Regions from separate parts of the Cupriavidus sp. GW822-FHT03E04 genome, predicted to be linked through region 1. Evidence: predicted binding sites of a transcription regulator. Region 1 holds the regulator's gene; each other region holds the start of a gene.
What was found. Region 1 encodes FNR, which switches genes on or off when oxygen is low (the NO sensors DNR and NnrR bind a similar motif). Its sites were predicted from a motif close to TTGATNNNNATCAA; they were not measured.
Positions count from the first base shown of each region.

Region 1 (7,445 bases):
CGGCCTTCCGGATCCGACTGGCTGACGATTTCGCCGGACGGCTTGTGATACAGCAGCACGCGCGGAGGCTTGGACGACACACGGCGATGAATCAGCTTGCCGTTGACCCGGACCTGGTCGGCCGGCAGGATGCGCTGGCCGATGTGGGCAGGCAGGCCATTGACCGAAACCCGGCCCTGCAGGATCAGCTCTTCCATTTCCCGGCGCGAGCCCAGTCCACCCTCGGCGAGCACTTTGTGCAGCTTGGGCGCATCATCGTCTGCAGACAGCTCGCGCACCGGCTTGACCCGGGCCTGCGGACCGCTCGACTCTTCCTGGTCGTACTGACCGGAAATGACAAAGCGGAAGAGGTCCTCACCGCTCGCGGCGGCGGGCGCCTTCTCAGGCACACCCGCGGCTGGGCGCTGCGCGCCGCCTTTGCCCTTGTTACCCTTGCCTTGCTGGCGCGGGCCACCTTGCTGCCCTTCGGCGCCACCACGGCGAGCCGCGCCTTGCGGCTGCTGGCCTTGCTGCGGCTTGCGCTTGCGGGCGCCATTCCCGTTCGGGTTGGCGCGCGCGCCGTCACGCTGGCGCTCGCCCGTGGCTTCTCCGCCAGCTTCGCTTGCGCCTTCGGCATTGTCACCGCTGAAGTTCCGGCGGCCTCGCGGCGCCGGGCGTTCGCCCTGCTGCTCGCCGGCCTGCACAGCCTCGCCTTCCGCGAGCTTGCGTTTGCCACGCGTACGTCCCTTCCTTGCGCCGTCGCCACGCACGTCTTGCGCGGCGTCCGCATCGGGGCCGCCCGCAGGGATTGCCGCCCCGCCGTCCGCGGCACGGTCGCCGTCGCGGTCCTGCGCGGCCTGGCGGCGCGTGGCCACCAGATTGCGCAAGCCACGGCGCAGGCCCTTGCGGCGCGGCGCGCCATCGGTGCCGGCGCCGCCTTCGGCGCCATTGCCGGCATCGCCGGCCGGCGTATCCGCCTGGCGGACGTCTTGATCAGAATCGGACAAGGTATTCACATTCGGATGTTGCATGGTGTTCAGTTGGACACGCGCTGGTCGTGCTCGTCGTGCTCGCTGGGGTGCGCCGGATTCGTCGTGGACGCCCCCGGGACTTCGGACGCCTGCTCGCCGGAGGCCACTTGTACGTGGTAACCGTTGGCGGGCGTGTCCGTTTGCTCATTTGTTTCACCGTCTTCGACGGCTTGCTCCGCGGCTATGTCGCCAGACAGCGCGCCGGCGGGCTCGGCGGACACCGGCTCGCTCCCTGGCTCACTGCCTGGCCCGGGCGTCGCCGGCACTTCCGCCTCGGCCTCGGGCGCGGGTGTGAACCCGGCTTCCGCTTGCGCCAAGGCCTCCTTCCTTTCAAACGCATCCACCAAATCGGCGATGCCATCCATGGCGCCGGCCGCAAGACCGTCGTGGGCAACCACGCCGGAAGAGGTCGGTTCACCCTCTCCGGCATCCGCCGCAACCAGCGCGGCAGCGCCGGCCTGATCAGCGCCAGGTTCCGCGAATGCCTCTTCGTCGCTATCCGCCGGCACCTTGCCCAGCGCCTCGAAGTCAATCGGCTCCTGATTCAGCAGCGCGACCTGCGCCTGGGCCTGGATGTCCTCCAGCGGCGGCAATTCATCGAGCGTGCGCAGGCCAAGGTCATCAAGGAAGTTCTTGGTGGTGGCATAAAGCGCAGGCCGCCCGGGCACGTCACGGTGGCCGATCACCTCGATCCAGCTGCGGTCCTCGAGCTTCTTCACGACTTCGGTGCTGACCGCGACACCACGGATTTCCTCGATATCGCCCCGCGTGACCGGTTGCCGGTAGGCAATGATCGCCAGCGTCTCCATCACGGCGCGGGAGTACTTGGGCGGCTTTTCAGGATTCAGCCGATCCAGGTATTCACGCATGACAGGGCGGCTCTGGAAACGCCAGCCACTGGCCAGTGCCACGAGTTCCACGCCGCGTTGCTCCCAGTCGCGGCGCAGCTCTTCGAGCAGCACACGAATGGTGTCGGCACCGACGTCGTCGGCAAACAGCCGGCGCAAGTCATTGACGCGCAAGGGTTCCTGCGCGCAGATCAGCGCGGTCTCGAGGACGATCTTCGCCTCTTGGGTATTCATGTTGATTGCGTGCAGCCTGTCTTTGCACCTGCGCCCCGGTTGATCCCGGGCGCACTGGAGATTGCGGGTTCAGCGGTAGGGATTGCCACCGCCATCTGGCCGCGCAGCCAACCGCATGCTTGATGCATGCCAGCCGTGCGCCTTCTTTTATTGCATCGGGTGCCGGACCTGACCGGCAGGAGATCGCCCGGCCACCGGCATTATCTGCCAGTCGACGGAGCCCTTGCGTCGCGCCTTCCCCCTGATGTGGCGGACCTGTCCGGCGCGGCGTTTATCATCGAACGCGCCGGGTGCAAGAAAATACGGATATCGGGCCTGCTGGCCTATTTCACCCCGCCCTGCCGTAGCTGGTCTTTTGAACCGAATCTTTTGAACCGGACGGCGGATGGGGAACGGTCCCTGGCGCTGATGCCTGCCTGGGTGTTCCTGGCATGCATCCCTGAGCAGCGGATGCTACCTGACGATGCCACGATGAAATACGTGCGCGATATCGCTGTTCTTGCGATTGTATGGCATTCCCTGGCAAACCTGCAACCGATTCGCACAGCTACCTCAGCGAAGAAGTGACAGATACACCACGAAGCAGCGCTTCAGAAGACCAGGCAGAATCCATGCGCGGCAAGCGTCTCAGGCAAAAGCAGCGCGCGCGCCACCCCGGCCAAGCCAAAGGCCACCACCGCAAGCCCAGCGCCAGCCCGCAACGCCGGGCGCCGCGAAAGCTGCCTGAGATAGCCGGACAGGCCCGAGATCACCAGCAGGTTCGGCAGGGTGCCCAGGCCAAACACGGCCATCACCAGCGCGCCCGACGGGGCATTGCCGGCCAGCAACGCCATGGCAAGAGCACCGTACACCATGCCGCACGGGACCAGCCCCCAGGCTAGCCCCATGCCGTAGCGGCGCAGCAACCGGCCCTGCCCATACGCCCGGGCCACAGCCGGCAAGCGCGCCCCGACGGCACCAAGGCCGCGCAGCAAGCCACCCGCGCCCCGGGCGGCGAGCCGCTCCAGCCAACCCGTACCCATGGTGCGCCCGCGCAACATCCACAAGCCCGACAGCACCAGCATTACACTGCCGACCCCGAACAGCCAGCGCTGCAGCGGCAGGTACTGCGTCTTCCAGACGCCGGCGCCAAGGGCGCCCAGCAAGCCTCCCAGCACCGCATACATGCTCAGCCGCCCGGCATGCATGACAAGCAGTTCCAGCAACCAATGGCCGGGACGCCGGAGCACCGTGGCAGGCACGCGCGCAACGCCGCCCTGCTCCGCCGCCAGCGCGATCCCGCCGCACATGGCGGCGCAGTGCACGCCGCCCAGCAAAGCCAAGGTAAATACGCTGATAAGCACGCCTATGGTCAACTTCTCCTCCCAATCACACAATCGCAACGTCTGGCGCGGTAAAATGCGGCGAACGCGCCCCCGCAGCTCCAAGAGGCGCTATCAACATGAGGCCTTGCGCCCGCGCACACCAGCGCGCTCGCACAACATGACGACGGGCACGGCAAGCCGCGCTGCACAGATAGCGCACTGCCGCAAGACCCGCGCGCCAGGCCGATGTGGATAGCGCTTCCAACCGACGACTCTCAACGTCAAGCTCTCAACTCAATGCGCCCGCCACATCGCGCTTGACTGACTGCGCTAAACCGACAGGCCCCAATTGCTCACCACCATTCCCATTACCGAGATGTCGCCCCGCTGCTCCACTTGCTCGCTCGGCCAGCTCTGCCTGCCCGTCGGCATGTCGCAGCAGGACCTCGAAAAGATGGATACGCTGGTCCAGGACCGGGTGCGCGTACGCAAGGGCGAAACCCTGTACCGCCTCGGCGATCCTCTCACCGCCGTCTACGCGATCCGCTTCGGCACGCTCAAGACCCACCTGACAATGGAAGACGGCCGCTCGCAGATCACGGGCTTCCACCTTCCCGGCGAAGTCGTCGGCCTCGACGGCCTTGGCGAGATGCAGCATGCGTCGGACGCCACCGCGCTGGAAGATACCGAAGTCTGCGTGGTACGCTTTGGCGATCTCCAGACGCTGTCCAACGTCCTGCCGTCGCTGCAGCATCAGTTCATGCGCCTGATGAGCAAGGAGATCTCGCAGGACCAGGTCATGTTGATCACGCTCGGATCGATGCGCGCCGAGGAGCGGCTTGCCGCTTTCCTGATCAACCTGTCCGAGCGCTTGTCCGCGCGCGGCTATTCGGCCTCCGAGTTCGTGCTGCGCATGAGCCGCGAGGAAATCGGCAGCTACCTGGGGCTCAAGCTCGAAACCGTCAGCCGCCTGTTCTCGCGCTTTGCGGAAGCCGGCCTGATCCAGATCCGCCAGCGCCACGTCAAGCTGGTCGACATGGTGGGGATCAAGCAGATCGTCAACAAGTCCTGCTGACCTGCACGTCGCGCGCCGCCCTCGCCCGCGGCGGCTCGCCGCGATGCCGCGCCTGCTGGCCTGAACCGGCAAGGCGCGCATCGCAATCACTCCAGCTCGTCCGTGTCCGCCAGCCGCGTGGGCATGGTGTACAGCGTCAAGCCGCTCGACAGCGCGCACAGCACCCACGCGATCAGGAAACCCACGGTGTAGACCGCCTCCCGCGATGCCTCGACCGGCTGGCCGAAGAAGCGCAGGTCGCCGGGATCGACCATGGAGAATACCAGCGCGGTCGTCAGCCCGGCGACCAGGAAAGCGGGCCACAGCACCCACATCAGCCAGCGTAGCCTCATGATCACCTCGCTTGCGCCGCGACCGGCGCTGCCTGGCGTGCCGCGCTGCCCGCCTTCTCAACCACCAGTCCGTGGCGCGCCACCCCTTCCTCAATGGGCGGATCCGGATGGGTCATGGCCAGCCAGATCGTGACCCCGCAGGCCACCATGGCCACGAACGGCCCACTCATCAGCAGCCACGGCCATGGCTCCTTCCACCAGGGATTACTTTGCTGCGTCATCTGGCCTCCTCTAGATCTAGATCGCGTATGTTGCGTACGGATTGGTGCAACCAGCGTCTCTGCCGCCTCATAGATTGCGCGGCACGATAAAGCTGGTGCTCTGTCGAATCTCCGCGCCATGGCTCCCCGCGCCCTCGTCGGGCACCGCGGTCACTGTGACCTCGATCTTGTGCGTGCCCTGCGCCGCGGACTCGATAGGCACGCGCACCCGGATGGGAATCAGGCGATTGGACGTGGGCTCCAGGTTGCCGGCAGCGTGATCATATTCCACGGCCAGGCCCTTGAGCTCATCGCTGCCCGCGCTGACGGCGACGCGCATTGGCGCCTCGGTCGTGTTGATCAGCTGCAGCCGGTACACGTTCTCGATCCAGCGCCCTTCCACTTCCCGCCCCAGCGCGCCGCGGTCGCGGATGATATCGACCTTGAGCGGCGTGCGCATGGCCAGCGAGGCCATGAAGCCGGCTACCAGCGCCAGCCAGATCACCGAGTAGATCACCGTGCGCGGCCGCACCAGGCGCTTGCGCGCCACGGTCTCGGAGAGCGCGCTGCGCATGGCGTTCTCGGACGTATAGCGGATCAGCCCGCGCGGGTAAGCCATCTTGTCCATGACCTGGTTGCAGGCGTCGATACAGGCGCCGCAGCCAATGCAGTCGTATTGCAGGCCATCGCGGATATCGATGCCAGTAGGACAGACCTGCACGCAGATGCTGCAATTCACGCACGAGCCCAGCCCGGCGGCCTTGTGGTCCGCCTTGCGCGAGCGGCTGCCGCGCGGCTCGCCGCGGCCCACGTCATAGGTGACCACATAGGTGTCGCGATCCACCATCACGCTCTGGAAGCGCGCATACGGGCACATGTACTTGCAGACCTGCTCGCGCATGAAGCCGGCGTTGCCCCAGGTGGCAAACGAGTAAAACAGCATCCAGAACGTCTGCCACGGACCCAGCGAGAGGCTCAGCACCTGCGCGCCGAGCGTGCGAATGGGCGAGAAATAGCCGACGAAGGTAAAGCCCGTCCATAGCGCGATCACGATCCAGAGCGTGTGCTTGGTGGCCTTCAGGCGCAGCTTGCGCACGCTCCAAGGATCGCCGTCCAGGCGGATGCGGGCAAAGCGGTCGCCTTCCACATGCCGCTCGATCCACATGAAGATCTCGGTGTACACCGTCTGCGGACAAGCGTAGCCGCAAAACAGCCGCCCCGCGATCGCCGTGAAGAGAAACAGCGACACCGCGGAGATCACCAGCAGCACGGCAAGGTAGATCACGTCCTGGGGCCACAGCACCAGGCCAAAGATATAGAACTTGCGCGCGCCGAGATCGAACAACATGGCCTGGCGGCCATTCCACTGCAGCCAGGGCATGCCATAGAAGAACAGCTGGGTCAGGACCACCATCCAGACCCGCCAGCTCGAGAACGCACCCGACACCGAGCGCGGATAGATCTTGCGGCGGACTTCGTACAGGGTCTCGTCCGACGTTTCCGCGTCCGCCGAATCAGGCGTGGGCGCTCGCAGCGGCGCCCACGCGGCCCCGTTCCTTTCAAGCGGCTCCGGTCCGGGGGCGTTCATGGGCGAACACCCCCGCCGCGGTGCGGGCCCGGCTGACAAGCATAAGCGCAGTGGCTCATTGCTTCGCCCCCTCGCCTGCGCCGCCGGTGTTGGACAGGCCCCAGACATAGGCCGTCAACATGCGGATACGCTCCGGCGTGAGGATTTCCTCGTGCGCCGGCATATGGTTGTTGTGGCCCTTCAGGATGGCGTCGACGATGTTCGCCTCCGAGCTGCCGTACAGCCACACGCGGTCCGACAGGTTAGGCGCGCCAAGCGCCTGGTTGCCCTTGCCGGTGGAGCCATGGCAGGCCGCGCAGGTGGACTTGAACGTGCTCTCGCCGCGCGAGGCGCGGATCGGGTCGTAAGACAGGCCGGACAGCGAGCGCACGTATTGCGCCACGTCGCCAGCGAGCTTGCCGTCGATGGTCGAGGCGAACGACGGCATCACGCCGTTGCGGCCCTTGGTAATGGTCTGCGTGATGGTCTCGGGCTCCCCGCCGTACAGCCAGTCGTTATCGGTCAGGTTGGGAAAGCCGCGGCTGCCGCGCGCATCGGAGCCGTGGCATTGCGCGCAGTAGTTGAGAAACAGGCGTTGCCCGATCTCGCGCGCCGCCGGGTCGGCCGCCACCTGCTTGACGTCCATCTGCATGTACTTGCCATAGACCTCGCGCTGCAGTTGTTCGGCCGCCTGGCGGTGCGCCTCCAGCTCAACCCGGCTGGAGGTCTTGAGCACGCCGGCGTAGGATCCCAGGCCGGGGTACAGCACTAGGTAACCCAGGCCAAAGATGCATGCCAGCAGGAACATCCACATCCACCAGCGTGGCAGCGGGTTGTTCAGCTCGCGCAGGTCGCCGTCCCACACGTGGCCGGTG
Region 1 covers NZ_JBXANI010000013.1:245,032-252,476, reverse strand. Annotated here, with positions in the region: gene rluB (23S rRNA pseudouridine(2605) synthase RluB) at 1-1,010, opposite strand, end outside; gene scpB (SMC-Scp complex subunit ScpB) at 1,016-2,092, opposite strand; gene AC1RQC_RS20805 (hypothetical protein) at 2,219-2,659, shown strand; gene AC1RQC_RS20800 (sulfite exporter TauE/SafE family protein) at 2,683-3,447, opposite strand; gene fnr (fumarate/nitrate reduction transcriptional regulator Fnr) at 3,746-4,471, shown strand; gene AC1RQC_RS20790 (hypothetical protein) at 4,558-4,803, opposite strand; gene AC1RQC_RS20785 (membrane protein) at 4,806-5,024, opposite strand; gene ccoG (cytochrome c oxidase accessory protein CcoG) at 5,092-6,591, opposite strand; gene ccoP (cytochrome-c oxidase, cbb3-type subunit III) at 6,647-7,445, opposite strand, start outside.

Region 2 (7,445 bases), on a different contig from region 1:
GGGCGCGCCTTCCAGGAACACGCTGAAGGTAATGTCGCGAATGTTCTCTGTCGACACGCGCCCCAACGAGCGCTCGGCCAGATTGGGGCTGGTGCGGATGTCGAAGAAGCTCAGATCGTCGATGGAGTAGCGAGACAGCGAGGCTTCGAAGGTCTGCTCGCCTTGCGCCGTGGCAGGCCGGATATCGTAGACCGGGCTCATCCGCTCCTGCCAGGCCAGCAAGCTCTGGCGGGCGTCGCCTTGCACGCTGAAACTGCTGTGCGCGATGCCGGGCGCTAGCGCGGGCGGCTCTGGAGGCAACAACAACCGGCTTAGCGGCATGCGCGCGGGCAAGAGATTGTTCGTGCAGGGGTGCGCATGGCTGATTTCCTTCCAGATATGCCCGCCCGGTGCCGGGGGATTGTCGATTGAGCGCTAGCCCACCCCGTGCGGGCTAATATGCGGCCAAGAGCATAACTTGTCCGGGCCGCCCAGGCTAGGGGGGCCGCCGATGGGGAAAACCCGGATGCGAGAGCTTGACCAGAACCGGCCGATGGTCTTCAATGGCGCCTTGCCTACCAATCCCGCACCCGGCCCGTATCCGCATGCACGAACTGCTCCTGCGGATAGAAGCCCACGCCGCCAGCGCGCAGCGAGAGCGCGGCGTCGCGCAGGTCGGACAGCGCAACGCCGGGCAGGCGGATATCGATGGCTTTGCCGTCCATATGCAGGCTATGGCTGGCCACGCCGCCACCGCGCGTCTTGCGCAGCCGCGCATTGGTGGCGGGGCTGCGATAGCCGGAGATGACCTGGAAGGGGGCCGCGCAGCACAGCGTTTGCCTCAGGCGGTAAAGCAGCGCGAACAGTTGCGGATCGATCACGCCGACCTGGCCCGAGTAGTGATCGCGCAGGAAGCGATTGAGCGCGGCCAGTGACTCGGGCACGAACTGATCGCCGACGGCGTAGACCAAGGCGATGCGCTCGCCGGTGTGGGTGTGCTCGAAGGACAAGCTGCGGGCATCGGGCAAGCTCGCCAGCGCGGACCGGGCCGGCAACGGCAGCAGCGTGCCAGCCAGCACAAGCCCGCCGGCGTGCCGCAGGAACAGGCGGCGAGGATCGCTGGGCGGTTTGGTCATCGAAAGCACTCCCCTTTGGTGCAATTGCCCTATCTTGCCTGCGTGCTGGCCAAGGCGGAAGCCCGCAGGCGGGCGGACCGTTGCCGCAGCGCCTCGTCAAGCACGCGGTCCAGCCCATAGATATCCGGGAAGAAGTAGACGCGAGCGTCAGCCTTGACGATGGCCGTGCCGTAGGCAAGCACCACCGGCAAGGGCTGGCGCAGCCGCAGCGTGCTGGATTCTCCCTTCTCCATGGCCTCGCGGATGCGCGCCTCGGTCCAGCCTGGCGTGTCCTGCAGCACGAAGCCAGCCAGCGCCTCCGGCGCCTCGACACGGATGCAGCCGTGGCTCAGGTCGCGCCGGTCCCGCGCGAACAGTTGCGGGGTGGGCGTGTGATGCAGGTAGATGTTCTCGTTGTTGGGGAAGACGAACTTGATGTCGCCAAGCGCATTCATCGGCCCCGGGCGTTGCCGTATGCGCAGTTGGCCGCGCTGGACGGCATCCAGGCTGGCGGCCGACAGGGTGGTGATCACCTTGCCCTCGCCACTGACGAACTCGAAGCCTTGCCGCTCGAAATAGCCGGGATCGCGGCGCAGCCGGGGCACGGTTTCCGCGCGCGCGATGGACGGCGGCACGTTCCAGTAAGGACTGAACTCGATGAAGCGCATGTCCTCCTTGAACAGCGGCGTGCGCGTATCGAGCGCCTTGCCCACGATCACCTTCATTTCCGCCTTGACCTGGATGGCGCCGCCGTGGATTTCGTAGGCGCGCAACACGAACTCCGGCACGTTGACCACGATCATGCGCGGGCCCTCCAGCAGGGGCGTCCAGCGCAGGCGCTCCAGCGTCAGTTCGATCTGCCGTATGCGGCCGGCGAGCGGCGCGTTCAGTTGCGCGAACGTGCCCGCGCCGATGGCGCCATCCGCCTCCAGCCCGTGGCGGACCTGGAACGCCTTGATGCCCTCCACCAGTTCGCCTTGGTAGCGTTCCGGGAGCGGCGTGGCGGCGGGCAGGTCACCTAGCGCGATCAGGCGCTGCGCCAGCACCGGCAGCCCGGCGTAGGCCTGCCCGGGCACCAGCTTCCTGCCGGGCAGCGGCGGCAGCGGTGCCTGCCAGGCCGGGTGGCCTGCCAGCGCGCGGTAGCGTGAAAGCGCCGCGCGCAAGCTTGCGTAGAGCGGGAACGACGGCGCCGCCTGCCGGACTGCCTCGGGCAGGTCCTGCCCGGCGATGGCTGCGCGCAGGAGGCGCGACGGATCGAACTGCCGGTCCGGCGCCGGGGCAAATTTCTCGTGGATCGTGCCGGGATCGACCCGGCCGCCGTGCAGGTCGGCAAGATAGCGCTGCATCGCCGCTGTCAGCCTCTCGTCAAGCGAGGCGGCGGCTTCGGGCGCCAACGGCGGCCCGTCCGCGGCCTGGCCCAGCGCGCGGCGCAGGCCGTCGGCATCATAATCGCGGGGTTCCAGCCCGTCGGCCGTGGCGCCGTCGAGGATGCCGGCGGCTTGCCAGGCCTGGGCATTGGGATGGCCCTGAGAAAACCAGAGCGCTGCTGGCGCTGCCTGTGCGGCCAGCGCGAGCCCATGGCAACTCAAGGCCCATGCGGCCAGCAGGCCGGCCAGGACCCGGGGCGCGGCCACGCCGTTGCGTCGGATCCGGGAAGCGCCTCGCATCAATCCGCCCGCCGCCGGCATGATTCCCGTCGTTCAGCCCGTCGTTCAGCGCATCGTTCAGCGCATCGTTCAGCGCGTCGTTCCCGGGGCGTCCTCATTCCTCGATCTCGCTGCGCACCATCAGCACCGGCTTGTTGCTCTTGTGCACCACGCCTTCGGACACGCTGCCCATGACCAGGCGCCGGAAGCCGCGGCGGCCGTGCGTGCCGATCACGATCAGGTCCGCATTCCAGCGGTCGGCTTGCTCCACGATCGTGGTGGAGATCTGCCCGGGGGAAACGGGCTTCTCGAGGATCAGCGTCGAATGCGGGATGCCGGCATCCGCCAGGCGCGTGGCGGCCGCTGCCAGCGCATCGCGTCCCGCGGCCAGGATGCCTTCCATCAGTTTGCGCGGGTCGTAGCTGCCCGCAGTGAAGAAGATATCGTTGTCGTCCGCCACGAAGAGCACCTTTACCTCGCTGCCGGTCGCCTTGGCCACCGTGATGGCCTGGCTCAGCGCAAGGTCCGAAGAGCGGCTGCCGTCCACCGCGAGCAATATTCTCTGGTACATGGTCCGTGCCTCCTGGCTGGATGTCGCCATGTTGCAATGTCGATAGGAAAGCGCGCATGGGAGCGGCCTCCATTAGCAGCTTAGAGGGCTGGGCACGGGGCGTATTGATGCACGTCAAGCGGCCTGGCGATGCGCGCAAGGCGCAGAAACGACCCGTTGCCCGGGAAAGCAGCGAATGCCATGATCTACATCAACACCGCGCTTGCCCGGGCGTACAAACTGGAAGCGTCGGCTGCAAGCTGCGGCGCCTGTCTTTTTTATCGGGAGGTACAAGATGTACAGCAAGATCCTGGTTGCCGTGGATGGCAGCGAGTCCGCCGATCGGGCGCTGGAGGAGGCTCTGCGCCTGGCCGCGGCGATGCACTCGGAACTCACCGTGGTGCATGTGATCGATAACAGCTACCTCAGGTACGAGGTCGGCTACATCGACCTGACAGACCTGCGTGCCGGCCTGCTCGAAGGCGGGCAGATCCTGCTGGACGAAGCCAAGGCCAAGGCCAAGGCGGCGGCAGCGCAGGTGTCATGCAAGACGCTGATGGTGGATGAAGCCCTGGCGCTGGGCGACGTGGCCAATGCGATCGAGCAGGTGGCGCAGCAGACCGGGGCGGAGTTGCTGGTGCTGGGCACGCACGGTCGGCGCGGCGTGCGGCGCCTGCTGATGGGCAGCGTCGCCGAAGCGCTGGTCCGGCAATGCCGCCAGCCGGTACTGCTGGTGCACGCGCCACAGGCTGAGCCGAGCGCCGGCGCAAAGCCGGCATCAGGCGCGCCGGTGAGGCCATGACCTCCACGTTGCCGGCTGCCGCCAGGCGGCGGCGCCTGGCATGCCGGGCGCTCGCCGCGGCTGCCGTGCTGTGCTGCACAGCAGGCTTGCCGGCGGCCGCGTGGGCGGGTTCAGCCGCCGACAAGCGCGTGCTGGATGCCGACGAGCTCGATGCACGCTGCGAAGCCGTGCTGGCGCGCCTGACTGCGCGCAACCCCGGCGCGCGGGCCCTGCTGGACAAGGCCAGCGGCGTGCTGGTCTTTCCCGATGTGCTCGCTGGCGGCGCGGTGGCGGGCGTGGAGCAGGGCGACGGCATGATGCATGGCGCAGGCGGGGACAAGGCCTACTACCGGCTGATTGGCGCCTCGCTCGGGGCGCAGGCGGGCATGGCATCCAGGGCCGTGGTGCTGGTGTTCCTGACCGGGCAGGCGCTGGAACGCTTCCGTGCCAGCCAGGGCTGGACCGTGGGCGTGGACGGGTCGGTGTCCGTCCTGAGCCTGGGCATCGGTGCCAGCGTGGATAGCAATACCGTGCGGGGCGATATTGTGGGCTTCGTGCTGACCAACGGCGGCATCATGATCAGCCTGTCGCTGGTCGGCACGCGGATAACCCGGATCGAGAGCTGAGGAGCCATCGATGGAAAAGATCCTGATCGTTTATTACTCGCGCACCGGCACGGCGCGCCAGGCCGCGGAAGAACTGGCGGCGCAATCCGGCTGGCCGCTGGCGGAAGTCGGCGACCAGGCCAGCCGCGCCGGCTTGCTGGGCGATGCGCGCTGCGTGCTGGATATCTTGTTGCAGCGGCATGTAGGCTACCGCTACGCCGGCCCGGCGCTGGACGATTGCCAGCGGCTTGTCATCGTCGCGCCCATCTGGGTCGGCCACCTGGCTGCGCCCATGCGCAGCTTCCTGCGCGACCACATGCCGCTGGCCTGCAAGACGTCGGTGATCTGCGTGATGGCCCGGCAAGGCGCTTTCAGGGCGGCAGAGGAGATCGCCCGCCTGGCCACGGAGCCGCCGTCGCCGGTACTGGCGCTGCGCCAGGCCGATGTGGCCAGCGGGGCGGCAATGCAGGCCCTGCGCGCGTTTGCCGAGCAGGTGGAAGCCGCCAACGGCCGCAGCGGCGCCGCGCAGCGGCCAGCATGGCTATCGCCCAAGGAAGCCTGAGGGGGCAAGTTTCCACGAACCGCCATCAGCCGGACAGGACGGTCTCGCCTATGCGCACCACATGGCGCCATTCATCGCTGCCCAATGGCTCCTGCGCGCGCCGCTGCCACTCCAGCACCTGGAGGTCCGCCTCTGAAGGATCGCCGCCCTGGCGCGCGCGTGTGACGATCCGTTCGCGCAGGGTGGCCAGGCCGGCATGGCAGTCGACGATGGAAAAGGCAGCGCCCCGGCGCGCGGCCAGCGACGCGAAGCGCCGCCGCTCGGCGCGCGCGAGGAAGGTCGCATCGGCAATCATGGGGAATCCGGCGCCACTGCCTAGCCGGCAGATTGCCAGCAGCCGCCGGTAGACGCGGGCAGTGCGTTGCGCCGTGTAAAGGTCGCCGTGCGCGGCCGGATCGCCATGTGCATCGGCAAACTGATCGCCCAGTTGATCGCCCAGCTGATCACCACGTTTATCGCCACGTTGATGGCCATGTGCAAGCGCAAGACGTTTGCGCTCCACATCGGCGCGCACGCGCACCATGGCCGCGGCCAGCGCGAGCTGGTGGGCAACGGTGCTTTTGCCGCTGCCCGAGAGGCCATGCATGATAGTGATCGCGCCCGGATTGCGCGTCAGCGCGGCGCTGGCCAGCGCGAGCAGATCGTTGCAGCGCATCTGCGCCGCCGCCATTTCCGCGGCGGTGCCGGTTCCCGCCGCGCTGCGCTGGTGGGCCCGCTCGAGCAGCACGCGGGCGCGCACCACGGCGCGCAGCGCCGTGTAGAACGGCAATATCGCCAGGCCGGCATAGTCGCCGCTGCACTCCAGATAGGTATTGATCAGCCAGTAGGCCAGGTCTTGCCGGCTGGCATGGAGCAGATCCATGAAAACAAAGGCGGTATCGCTGATGGTGTCGATCCAGCGTAGCCCGGCATCGAACTCCAGGCAATCGAATGGCGTGGGCTCGCCGTCGATCAAGGCGATGTTGCCAAGGTGCAGGTCGCCGTGGCACTCCCTGACATGGCCGCTTGCCAGCCGCTTGGCAAATGCCGGTTGCAGCGCCACGGCCCGCTCGCGCAGCAGCGCCGCCACGTGTGCCGCCGCGCCGGTGCCCGAGGCGAGGGCGGCAACGCCCGCCATGGCTTGTTGCGCCACCGCTGCGATCCGTGCCGGTGTGCCATGCCCCGTGCCGCCGCTGGCGACCGGCGCGGCCAGGTGGATCGCGGCAAGCCGGCGGGCCAGCGTCTCGACATGGGTGCCGGTTAGCCGGTTCGTCTGTGCCATCGCGCAGAACAGGTCTTGCTGGCGGAAGCGGCGCATCTTTACCGCGTACTCCAGCGCTTGGCCAGTACCCCCTACCCGGACCTCCCCGGGGCCGGGTCCCCCCACGATCGGCACCACGCCGAGGTAGAGCGCCGCCGCCATCCTGCGATTCAGTTCGAGTTCGGCCTGGCAATCCGCCTTGCGGGCGGCCAGCGTGCCGAAGTCGACGAAGTCCAGGCGCACGGGCTTGCGCACCTTGTAGGCAAAGGGCCCGGCAAGGAAGACTTGCGAGATGTGCGTCTCGATGAGGCTGACCTTGCCCACCGGATGCCGGTAAGCCGCGGGTCGCATCAACGCTTGCGTGAGTGCCGCCGGTTCCATGCCGCGCTCTCCCAGGTGCCTGTCTCCCCGATCGGGCAGGTCATGTACCCATGCTATGCGCGTGCCCGGAAGTTAGCTTGATGCGGATCAAGCCGAGTGGCAACCACGCGCCTATATTGAAGCGGAACGAGGATTCGGCGCGGCAGGCCACGGGCGTGACAAGCCGGTGCCCGCAAGCGCCGGCAACCGGAGGCGGCGATGAAGATGACAGTTCCCCACCAAGGTGCCACGGGCGGCTGCGTGCGCCGGCGCGGCCTTGCGGCTTGCCTGGCGGCCATGCTTTGCGCTGGCTGCGCGCCGGGACCGGAGTGGTGGCGGCCGCCCAGGCCCAAGGCCGACTCGGTCGCGCCTGCCGCCTCGATGCATGCCTGGAATGCCATGCGCCTGTCCGATCCGTTGCTGGCAATCGGTGCCGTTGCCATCGAGGCGCCGCGCCAGCCGGCGCCCAGCCAGGTCTAGAGCGCGAAACGGAAATGACCGCTGTGCAGCACGATGTGGTGAGCCGCGGTCATTTCAAACAGCTGCTGCGCCACGCATTCGATATCCTCGCGGTGCCCTTCGAAGGCTTGGATGAGGTCGTCCGGCC
Region 2 covers NZ_JBXANI010000014.1:86,146-93,590, forward strand. Annotated here, with positions in the region: gene AC1RQC_RS21315 (AraC family transcriptional regulator) at 1-246, opposite strand, end outside; gene mepK (peptidoglycan L,D-endopeptidase MepK) at 555-1,115, opposite strand; gene AC1RQC_RS21325 (L,D-transpeptidase family protein) at 1,145-2,761, opposite strand; gene AC1RQC_RS21330 (universal stress protein) at 2,856-3,311, opposite strand; gene AC1RQC_RS21335 (universal stress protein) at 3,586-4,092, shown strand; gene AC1RQC_RS21340 (lipid-binding SYLF domain-containing protein) at 4,089-4,697, shown strand; gene AC1RQC_RS21345 (flavodoxin family protein) at 4,708-5,238, shown strand; gene AC1RQC_RS21350 (bifunctional aminoglycoside phosphotransferase/ATP-binding protein) at 5,264-6,859, opposite strand; gene AC1RQC_RS21355 (hypothetical protein) at 7,064-7,318, shown strand; gene AC1RQC_RS21360 (DUF1488 family protein) at 7,315-7,445, opposite strand, start outside.
Region 2: a site for FNR is predicted at 3,416-3,429, ahead of AC1RQC_RS21330 (universal stress protein). Genes of this name have one in related genera too.

Region 3 (7,445 bases), on a different contig from region 1:
GTGGCTGTGTCATCAATGCCTACAGTTTGACCCCGGATGGCAAGAGGTCGAAGCACGAGGGAGGATCTATAGCTGGGAGCGCGTTTGGCACGCTTCCCACGACGCACTGAACGGAAGTCCTCCCTACCTTGCTGTTCTGGTCGAACTCCCGGATGCCGGCAATGCACGCATTGTCGGCAACCTCCTCGGAGATCCGCTGCAAGATGTGGTGATTGGCGCTGAAGTGGTCGGCGTCTTCGAACATCACCCCCGCGCCAACCCACCCTTCTCCTTGCTGCAATGGCAGCTTGCGTCGTCAAAGTAGACTGGATAGTTCTGCAACTATGTCTAACTACGATCTCGTAGTATGCGGTGCCGGTGCCGGCGGGATGACCGCGGCCCTGACCGCAGCCCATCTCGGGCTCAGCGTGCTGATTTGCGAAGCGACGCACCAGGTGGGCGGAACTACCGCGACGTCTGCCGGGACGCTATGGCTTCCCGGCAATTGTCACGGTCAACAAGCCGGGTTCGGGGACAGCGTCGCCGCCGGCGCCCAGTACCTAGACGCCTTGATTGGCGCCGATGACCGTCTCGGGAGGCGGCAAGCGTTCCTGGAGAGCGCCAATCCGGCCATCGACTTCCTCGAGAGCCAATGCGGATTGGCATTCGTCAGTTCGGGCCAGCATCCCGACTATCTGGATCAACCAGGCGCCGCTGTCTACGGCAGAGCGCTCTCCCCAACGGAGTTCGACGGGCGAAAACTCGGGCATGACTTTGACCGGGTGCGTCCACCGCTTCAAGACTTTCTCGTCCTCAAGGGCATGATGGTCAACAAGGCGGATGTCGCTGCACTGCTGAATCGGTACCGGTCATGGGCCGCATTCCGACGCTCGATGGAGCTCGTACTGCGTTATACCCGAGACCTGCTCACGTACCGCCGGGGGACTCGTCTTGTCATGGGCAATGCGCTGGTAGGCCAGATGCTTTATGCACTGAGAAAGGCAGGCGTGGCCATCCGCTTTGACACCCGACTTCTGTCGATCGAGAAAGCTGATGGCCGTGTCTCGGGTGTCGTCGTCCGGTGCAATAGCCAGACCATGCGGATCGGTGCGAAGCACGGCATCGTGCTGGCGACGGGCGGCATCGGGCACAACGCGACGCTGCGGGCCAACCTGCCTTCCTCGACGTTTGAGTCACTGACCCCCTCAGCGGTCCGCGGCGACGCATTGATGGCTGCCCAAGGCGTGGGTGCCACGCTCGAACGCCACGCCAGCGACTTTCTTTGGCAACCAGTCTCCCGGGTTCCGGATGAACAGGGCGGCTGGAGGCTGTTTCCCCATCTGTATCTGGATCGGGCAAAGCCCGGGCTCATTGCCGTCAACGCTGCGGGCACGCGGTTCGTCAATGAAGGGGCTTCCTATCACCATTTCGTGGAAGGTATGTTGGGCTCCGGCTATGCGATGAAGTCGAACCTGCCCACCTATCTCATTTGCGACCACAATTTCGTGCGGAAGTATGGCGTCGGCGTTGTCCCGCCGCATTGCCGCGATCTTCGTCCGTTCATACGTTCGGGTTATCTGAGTCGTGCAACAACGCTCGGAGAGCTGGCGGAGAAGATTGGCGTGAGCCCGTCCGGGCTGACGGAAACCGTGAAGTTGTACAACGCCGACGTGGCAATGGGCAGGGATAGCGCGTTTGGTAAAGGCGAGAGTACTGTTTCCCGCTTCAACGGCGACGCGAACCAGGAGCCTAATCCGTGCCTGGGTCCCGTCCAGGTCGCGCCCTTCTACGCCGTCCAGGTGTTCCCCGCCGACGCGGCGAGTTGCACGGGACTTCGTACGGACAACGATGCCCGCGTACTGGACGCGCGGGATCAGCCCATCGAAGGGCTTTACGCATGCGGCAACGACATGGCGTCGGTCCTGAAGGGCGCCTATCCGGGGCCGGGCGCCACCTTGGGGCCCGCCATCGTTTTCGGGTATCGCGTCGGCATCCATGCCCACCGAAAATCGTTGCAGCCGAAGCGGTTCGATCGTGCGCCAATGGCAACTGGCGCACTGAGATAAGATAATTGGACGGTATTCCTGACGCTGCACCAGTCAAAGTCGCCTGCGCTCGCTACACAGAAGCGGGCCATCCATGCCGGCTGAGATGCCGCTGAAAGGCCGCCGAGACGCCGGCGGGGATGCCGCCGGCCACCGCTTGCCATGCCTGCCTAATCCAGCGCGTACGAACGAAGATACTCCGGCATCGTGACCGCCCAGCGCAGCTCCCGCTCGATCCGCTGGCGCAGGGCGTCGCTCGCGCACGGCTCGCCATGCACCACGAAGGTCTGCCGGGGCGGGCTGCCGAAGCCGCCAAGCCACGTCATCAGCTCATCGGCGTCGGCATGGGCCGAGAGCGAAGTGATCTGCTCCACCGAGGCCTGGATCGCAACCGGCCTGCCATGGATGCGCAGTTCACGCATGCCCGAGGCCAGCGCCGCGCCGCGGGTACCGGCGGCCTGGAAGCCCGAGAGCAATATCGTATTGCGCGCATCCTGCCCATAGGTCTCCAGGTGATGCACCACCCGCCCGCCGGTTGCCATGCCGCTGCCGGCCAGGATGATCTTGGGCGCGCGGTCACGGTTGAGCCACATGGACTGCTGCATGCTCTGGATCAGGATGGCGATATGGCAGGCCGCCGCGCAGGCCGCGCGGTCGATCCGCAGTTCGTCCGGGTGCAGGGCGAAGATCGTGGTGGCGTCGATCGCCATCGGGCTGTTGAGGTAGACCGGCACCTGGGGAATGCGGTTTTGCTCGCGCAGCTTGTAGAGGCAGTACAGCAGCGCCTGGGTGCGCCCGACGGCAAACGCGGGAATCACCACGCTGCCGCCGCGGCCGATGGTGCGGCTGACGACCTCGCCCAGCGTGTCGAGCGGATCCTCCGTGGGATGGCCGCGGTCGCCGTAGGTGGACTCGACCAGCAAGTGATCCGCTTCGCGAAGGATCTCCGGGGCGCGCATCACGATGTCCTTCTGGCGTCCCAGGTCGCCGGAAAACACGATCCGCTTGCCATCCGCGTGCAGCGTCACGATGGCCGAGCCGATGATGTGTCCGGCGCGATGAAACTCCGCCTCCACGTCGGGCGTCACCCGCACCCGCGTGTCGTAGTGAAACGGGTCGAGCCGGCGCAAGGCGCGCACGGCGTCCGCGCCGTCGTAGAGCGGCAACGCCGGCTGATGCCGCGAGTAGCCCTTGCGGTTGGCGTAATGCGCATCCTCCTGTGCCAGGTGGGCGCTGTCGGGCAGCAGGATCTGGCACAGCTGCGCGGTGCCCATGGTGCAGAACACCCGCCCCCGAAAGCCGTTGCGCACCAGCAGCGGCAGGTATCCGCTATGGTCGATATGCGCGTGCGTGAGCACTACCGCGTCCAGTGTGGACGGATCGACCGGCAAGCGGTCCCAGTTGCGCAGGCGCAGCGCCTTGTAGCCCTGGAACAGCCCGCAGTCCACCATCACGCGACTGCGGCCGGTGTCGAGCACATACTTGGATCCCGTGACCGTGTCGGTCGCGCCGAGAAATTGCAGCTGCATGGCGCGCTCCGTCAATGCGACAACAGCAGAGGCACCGGCGCGTGATGCATCAACGTGCGCGTGGTGCCGCCCATGATTAGTTCGCGCATGCGCGAGTGCCCGTAGCCCCCGGCCACCAGCATGTCGGCCCCCAGCGCGCCAACCGCGTCGAGCAGACTGGCTGCGACGGGCCCCGCCTTCTGCACGTTGCGCACGCCGGCCACGATGCCATGGCGCTGCAGGTAATGCCGCAAGCCGGCCACCGGCTCCGAGTCTGCCCGCGGTTCGCCGCGATCGTCCCAGACGCCGATGATGGTGACGTGGCTGGCGCGCAGCAGCAAAGGCATGGCATCGGCCACGGCCCGGGCCGCTTCGCGCTGCCCGTCCCATGCGATCGCCACGTGCCCGCCATGCAGCCGGCGAAACGCCTGCGGCACCAGCAATACTGGGCGCCCGGCGTTGAGCAGCACGTACTCGGCGGCCCCGGCGCCCAGGGAAGGCACTTCCTGCGTCGCCACCGGCCGAGCCATCACCGCCAGATCGGCTACGCGGGCCTCCTGCGCCAGGACCCAGCCGGTCTCCTCCTCGACCACGCGGTGCGAGAACGGCACGCCCGGCGCATGCGCCGCCATGGTGCCGCTCAGTATCTCGCCCTGCAGCGTGGCCTGCGACAGCAGCCTGCTGCGCGACGCCGCCATATGCCGCGCAACGTCATCGCCCGCGCCCCGGACCGGGTCCAGGCGAAGGCCGGTGGCGCTGACGCCGGTGACATGCGCGCCAAAAGTGGCGGCCAAGTCGGCAGCCATCCTGACGCGAGATGCGCAGTCGGGATCCGCTCCGAGCGCGACCAGCACGGTCCGGTAGTCCATGATGTGCTCCATGTATTGGCGAGCATGCCTGCTGGCAGACCCGGTCCAGTTCATGGTGGCACAGCGCGCCGGCCGCACTTTGTCCCAGATCAAGCGCAGGAAGCTCGGGAAGTGCGGGAAGCGCGGGGGCTAGATATCGCCTTCGCCAAACAGGCGATGCTGGATCGCATAGCGCACCAGCGCCGCCTCGCTGGGCAACCGCAGCTTTTCCATCAGCCGCATCTTGTAGGTGCTCACGGTCTTGGCGCTGACGCACAAGGCGGCGGCGATCTCGGTCAGCGGCTCGCCCAGCACCAGGCGGCGGTAGACTTCCATCTCGCGGTCCGACAGGCGCAGGTGGGGATCCCCGCGGTGCTCGTCCTGCAGGCTGTTGGCCAGCTTCTCGCCCATCGCGGCGCTCACGTAGGTGCCGCCCGCGGCGACCTTGCCGATGGCGCTGACCAGCTCCGTGGCCGCGCTTTCCTTGGTCAGGTAGCCCGCCGCCCCGGCCCGGAACGCACGCACCACGTACTGCTCCTCGGCGTGCATGGTCAGCACCAGAATACGCAGCTCGGGCTGCTCCACGCGCAATTGCCTGATCAGCTCCAGCCCGCTGCGCCCGGGCATGGAGAGGTCCAGCAGGATGACCCGGGCCTTGCAGTCGCGCGCCATCTGCAGCACGGCGGCGCCATCCACCGCCTCACCCACCACCTCGAAGCCGCCCGCGCGGCTCAGGATGTGGCGCAGCCCGTCGCGCATCACGGCGTGGTCGTCGGCAATCATCACAGGAATCACGGGCTTGCCTCCTCGCTCGTGGTTGGGGCGGTGTTTATGGCCGTGGCCAACGGAAAGCGCACGGTCAGGCAGAAGCCCTCGCCAGGCGCTTGGCTTGTCGCTACGGTGCCGCCAAGCAGCCGTGCGCGCTCCCGGATCCCCACCAGCCCCAGCGATACCCGCTCGCCACCGGGAGGCTGCGCGGCGGCATTGCCGCGGCCATTGTCCCGTACGGTCAGCTCAAAATGGTCGTCCAGGCGAACCAGCTCGATATCGACCCGGTCGGCCTGGGCATGCTGCACGACATTGCTGAGCGCTTCCTGCACGATACGGAATACCGCGGTGGCCGCGTGCTCGCCGACGTCTTCCTCCTCGGCGGCATGGGTGATGACATTGACGCCATAGCGGGCGGAGAACTCCTTTGCCAGCCATTCGATCGCCGGGATCAGGCCAAGCTCGTCCAGCAATGCCGGGCGCAGGTCGGCGGCGATGCGCCGCACCGAAGCCACGGTTTCGTCGATGACCAGGTGCATGGCGGCGGCCTGGTCCAGCAAGGCAGGCGCCGTTCCCGCGTCCTTGAGGTCGCTGGCGAGGATAGCCAGGTCCATTTTCAGCGCGCTCAGGCGCTGGCCCAGGTCGTCGTGCAACTCGCGGGCGATACGGCGGCGCTCCTCTTCCCGCGACGCCTGGACCCGGTCGGAGAGTTGCTGGAGCTCCTCGCGCGACTGCCGCAAGGCCGTCTCCACCCTCACCCGCTCCGTGGTGTCCCGCAGGATGACGGTAAACAGCTTGCCGGCGCCGTCCTGCGTCTGGGAGATGGAGGCCTCGATGGGGAACTCCGTGCCGTCCTGGCGTAGCGCATGCAGTACCCGCTGCTGGCCCATCTGCCGATCCGTGACCCCGGTGACGCCGAACCGGCGCACGTGCGCCTCATGCGCCACACGAAAGCGCGCCGGAATCAGGTCCGCCAGGGGGTGGCCGGTTACCTGCGCGGCGGTGTACCCAAAAAGACGCTCCGCCGTGGGATTGAACAACACGATGCACTGCGCTTCGTCCACCGTGATGATCGCTTCCATCGACGAACGGATGATCCCTGCCAGGCGAGCCTCGCTGTCCTGGATGCGCGCCAGGTTGTCTTCCCCCGCGCGCCGCAGCCGCCGCAGCCGCACCAGCATCAGGGAGAGCATCACGGCCACCGCCAGGCCCCAGGCGCCGAGCATCGGCGCGGCCAGGCCGCCTGGCCGGGGGGCAAGCACGGTAATGAACCACAGTGCCAGCAGCAGCAGGAGCACGAGCACGGCGCCGCCTGCTGCCAGTTCGCCAAGCGTGGCGTGAAGCGATGTCTTCGGCGTGGAGGGCAAATTCGGTGAAGGAGGCTCGTTGGTCGCCATGGCTGGTCGCGAAGTGCTCCCGAAGGGTGGCAAGTCCTGCGTGGATCCCGCGAGGATCGCCGGAGGCTCTCTTGTAAAGGTAGGCGATTTGAGTGAAATGCACACGCCCTCTGTGATGTGTTCGCAATATAGCGAGGTGGGCGTAGCAGGTACCATCGTCCGAATAGCCGATGGCCTTTGTCAGGATTGCCTGACAGGGACCCGCCTTTTTCCGACACCACTCTCAGCCACCGCTGCTTTCTGCCCATCACGGCGCAAGCCATACTTGATTGCATGGATTCCATGACGCTTCCTGAACGCCTGACCGTCCTGCTACTCGAGGACTCCGTCCTGATCGGCGCGCGGCAGGCCAGGATGCTGAGATCGATCAAGGAAGTGGAACTGCTCGCGCTGGCCCGCGAGCCGCGTGCCGCACTGCTGGCCGCGCAGATCCTGCTGCCCGACATTGTCATCCTCAGCCTGAGCAGGTATGGCCGATCGGGGCTGAGCGCACTGCAGGGCCTGCGAAGAATGCGCCGCCAGGCGACCGTGGTCGTCCTGAGCAACTGCCCGGCGCCGCCAATGCGCAGTGCTTGCCTGCGGGCCGGCGCGTCGTACTTCTTCGACAAGACCATGGAATTCGACGCGTTGCGCAGCACCCTGCTGCGCCTTGCGGCGCAGAAGCTAACCGCTCGGGCGGCGGCACCGGAACACACCGCGGCATAGTGCGCGCAGCGCTTTGCCCGGCATCGGCGGCAAACACGGCCGACAGCAGGGGCCAGTCCGGGCAGCCAGGGGCAAGAGATAAGAGACCAGAGACCAGAGACAAAGGAATCAGCCATGTCAGCGTACCTGCAACAGCAAGCGAAAGCGCCTGCGGCGATGCCCCAGGCCTTTCACAGCCCCCAATTGCTGGATTTC
Region 3 covers NZ_JBXANI010000014.1:94,741-102,185, reverse strand. Annotated here, with positions in the region: gene AC1RQC_RS21400 (Zn-ribbon domain-containing OB-fold protein) at 1-304, shown strand, start outside; gene AC1RQC_RS21395 (FAD-dependent oxidoreductase) at 213-2,045, shown strand; gene AC1RQC_RS21390 (MBL fold metallo-hydrolase RNA specificity domain-containing protein) at 2,195-3,553, opposite strand; gene AC1RQC_RS21385 (universal stress protein) at 3,565-4,401, opposite strand; gene AC1RQC_RS21380 (response regulator) at 4,531-5,175, opposite strand; gene AC1RQC_RS21375 (PAS domain-containing sensor histidine kinase) at 5,172-6,545, opposite strand; gene AC1RQC_RS21370 (response regulator) at 6,819-7,250, shown strand; gene AC1RQC_RS21365 (helix-turn-helix domain-containing protein) at 7,365-7,445, shown strand, end outside.
Region 3: a site for FNR is predicted at 4,481-4,494, ahead of AC1RQC_RS21385 (universal stress protein). Genes of this name have one in related genera too.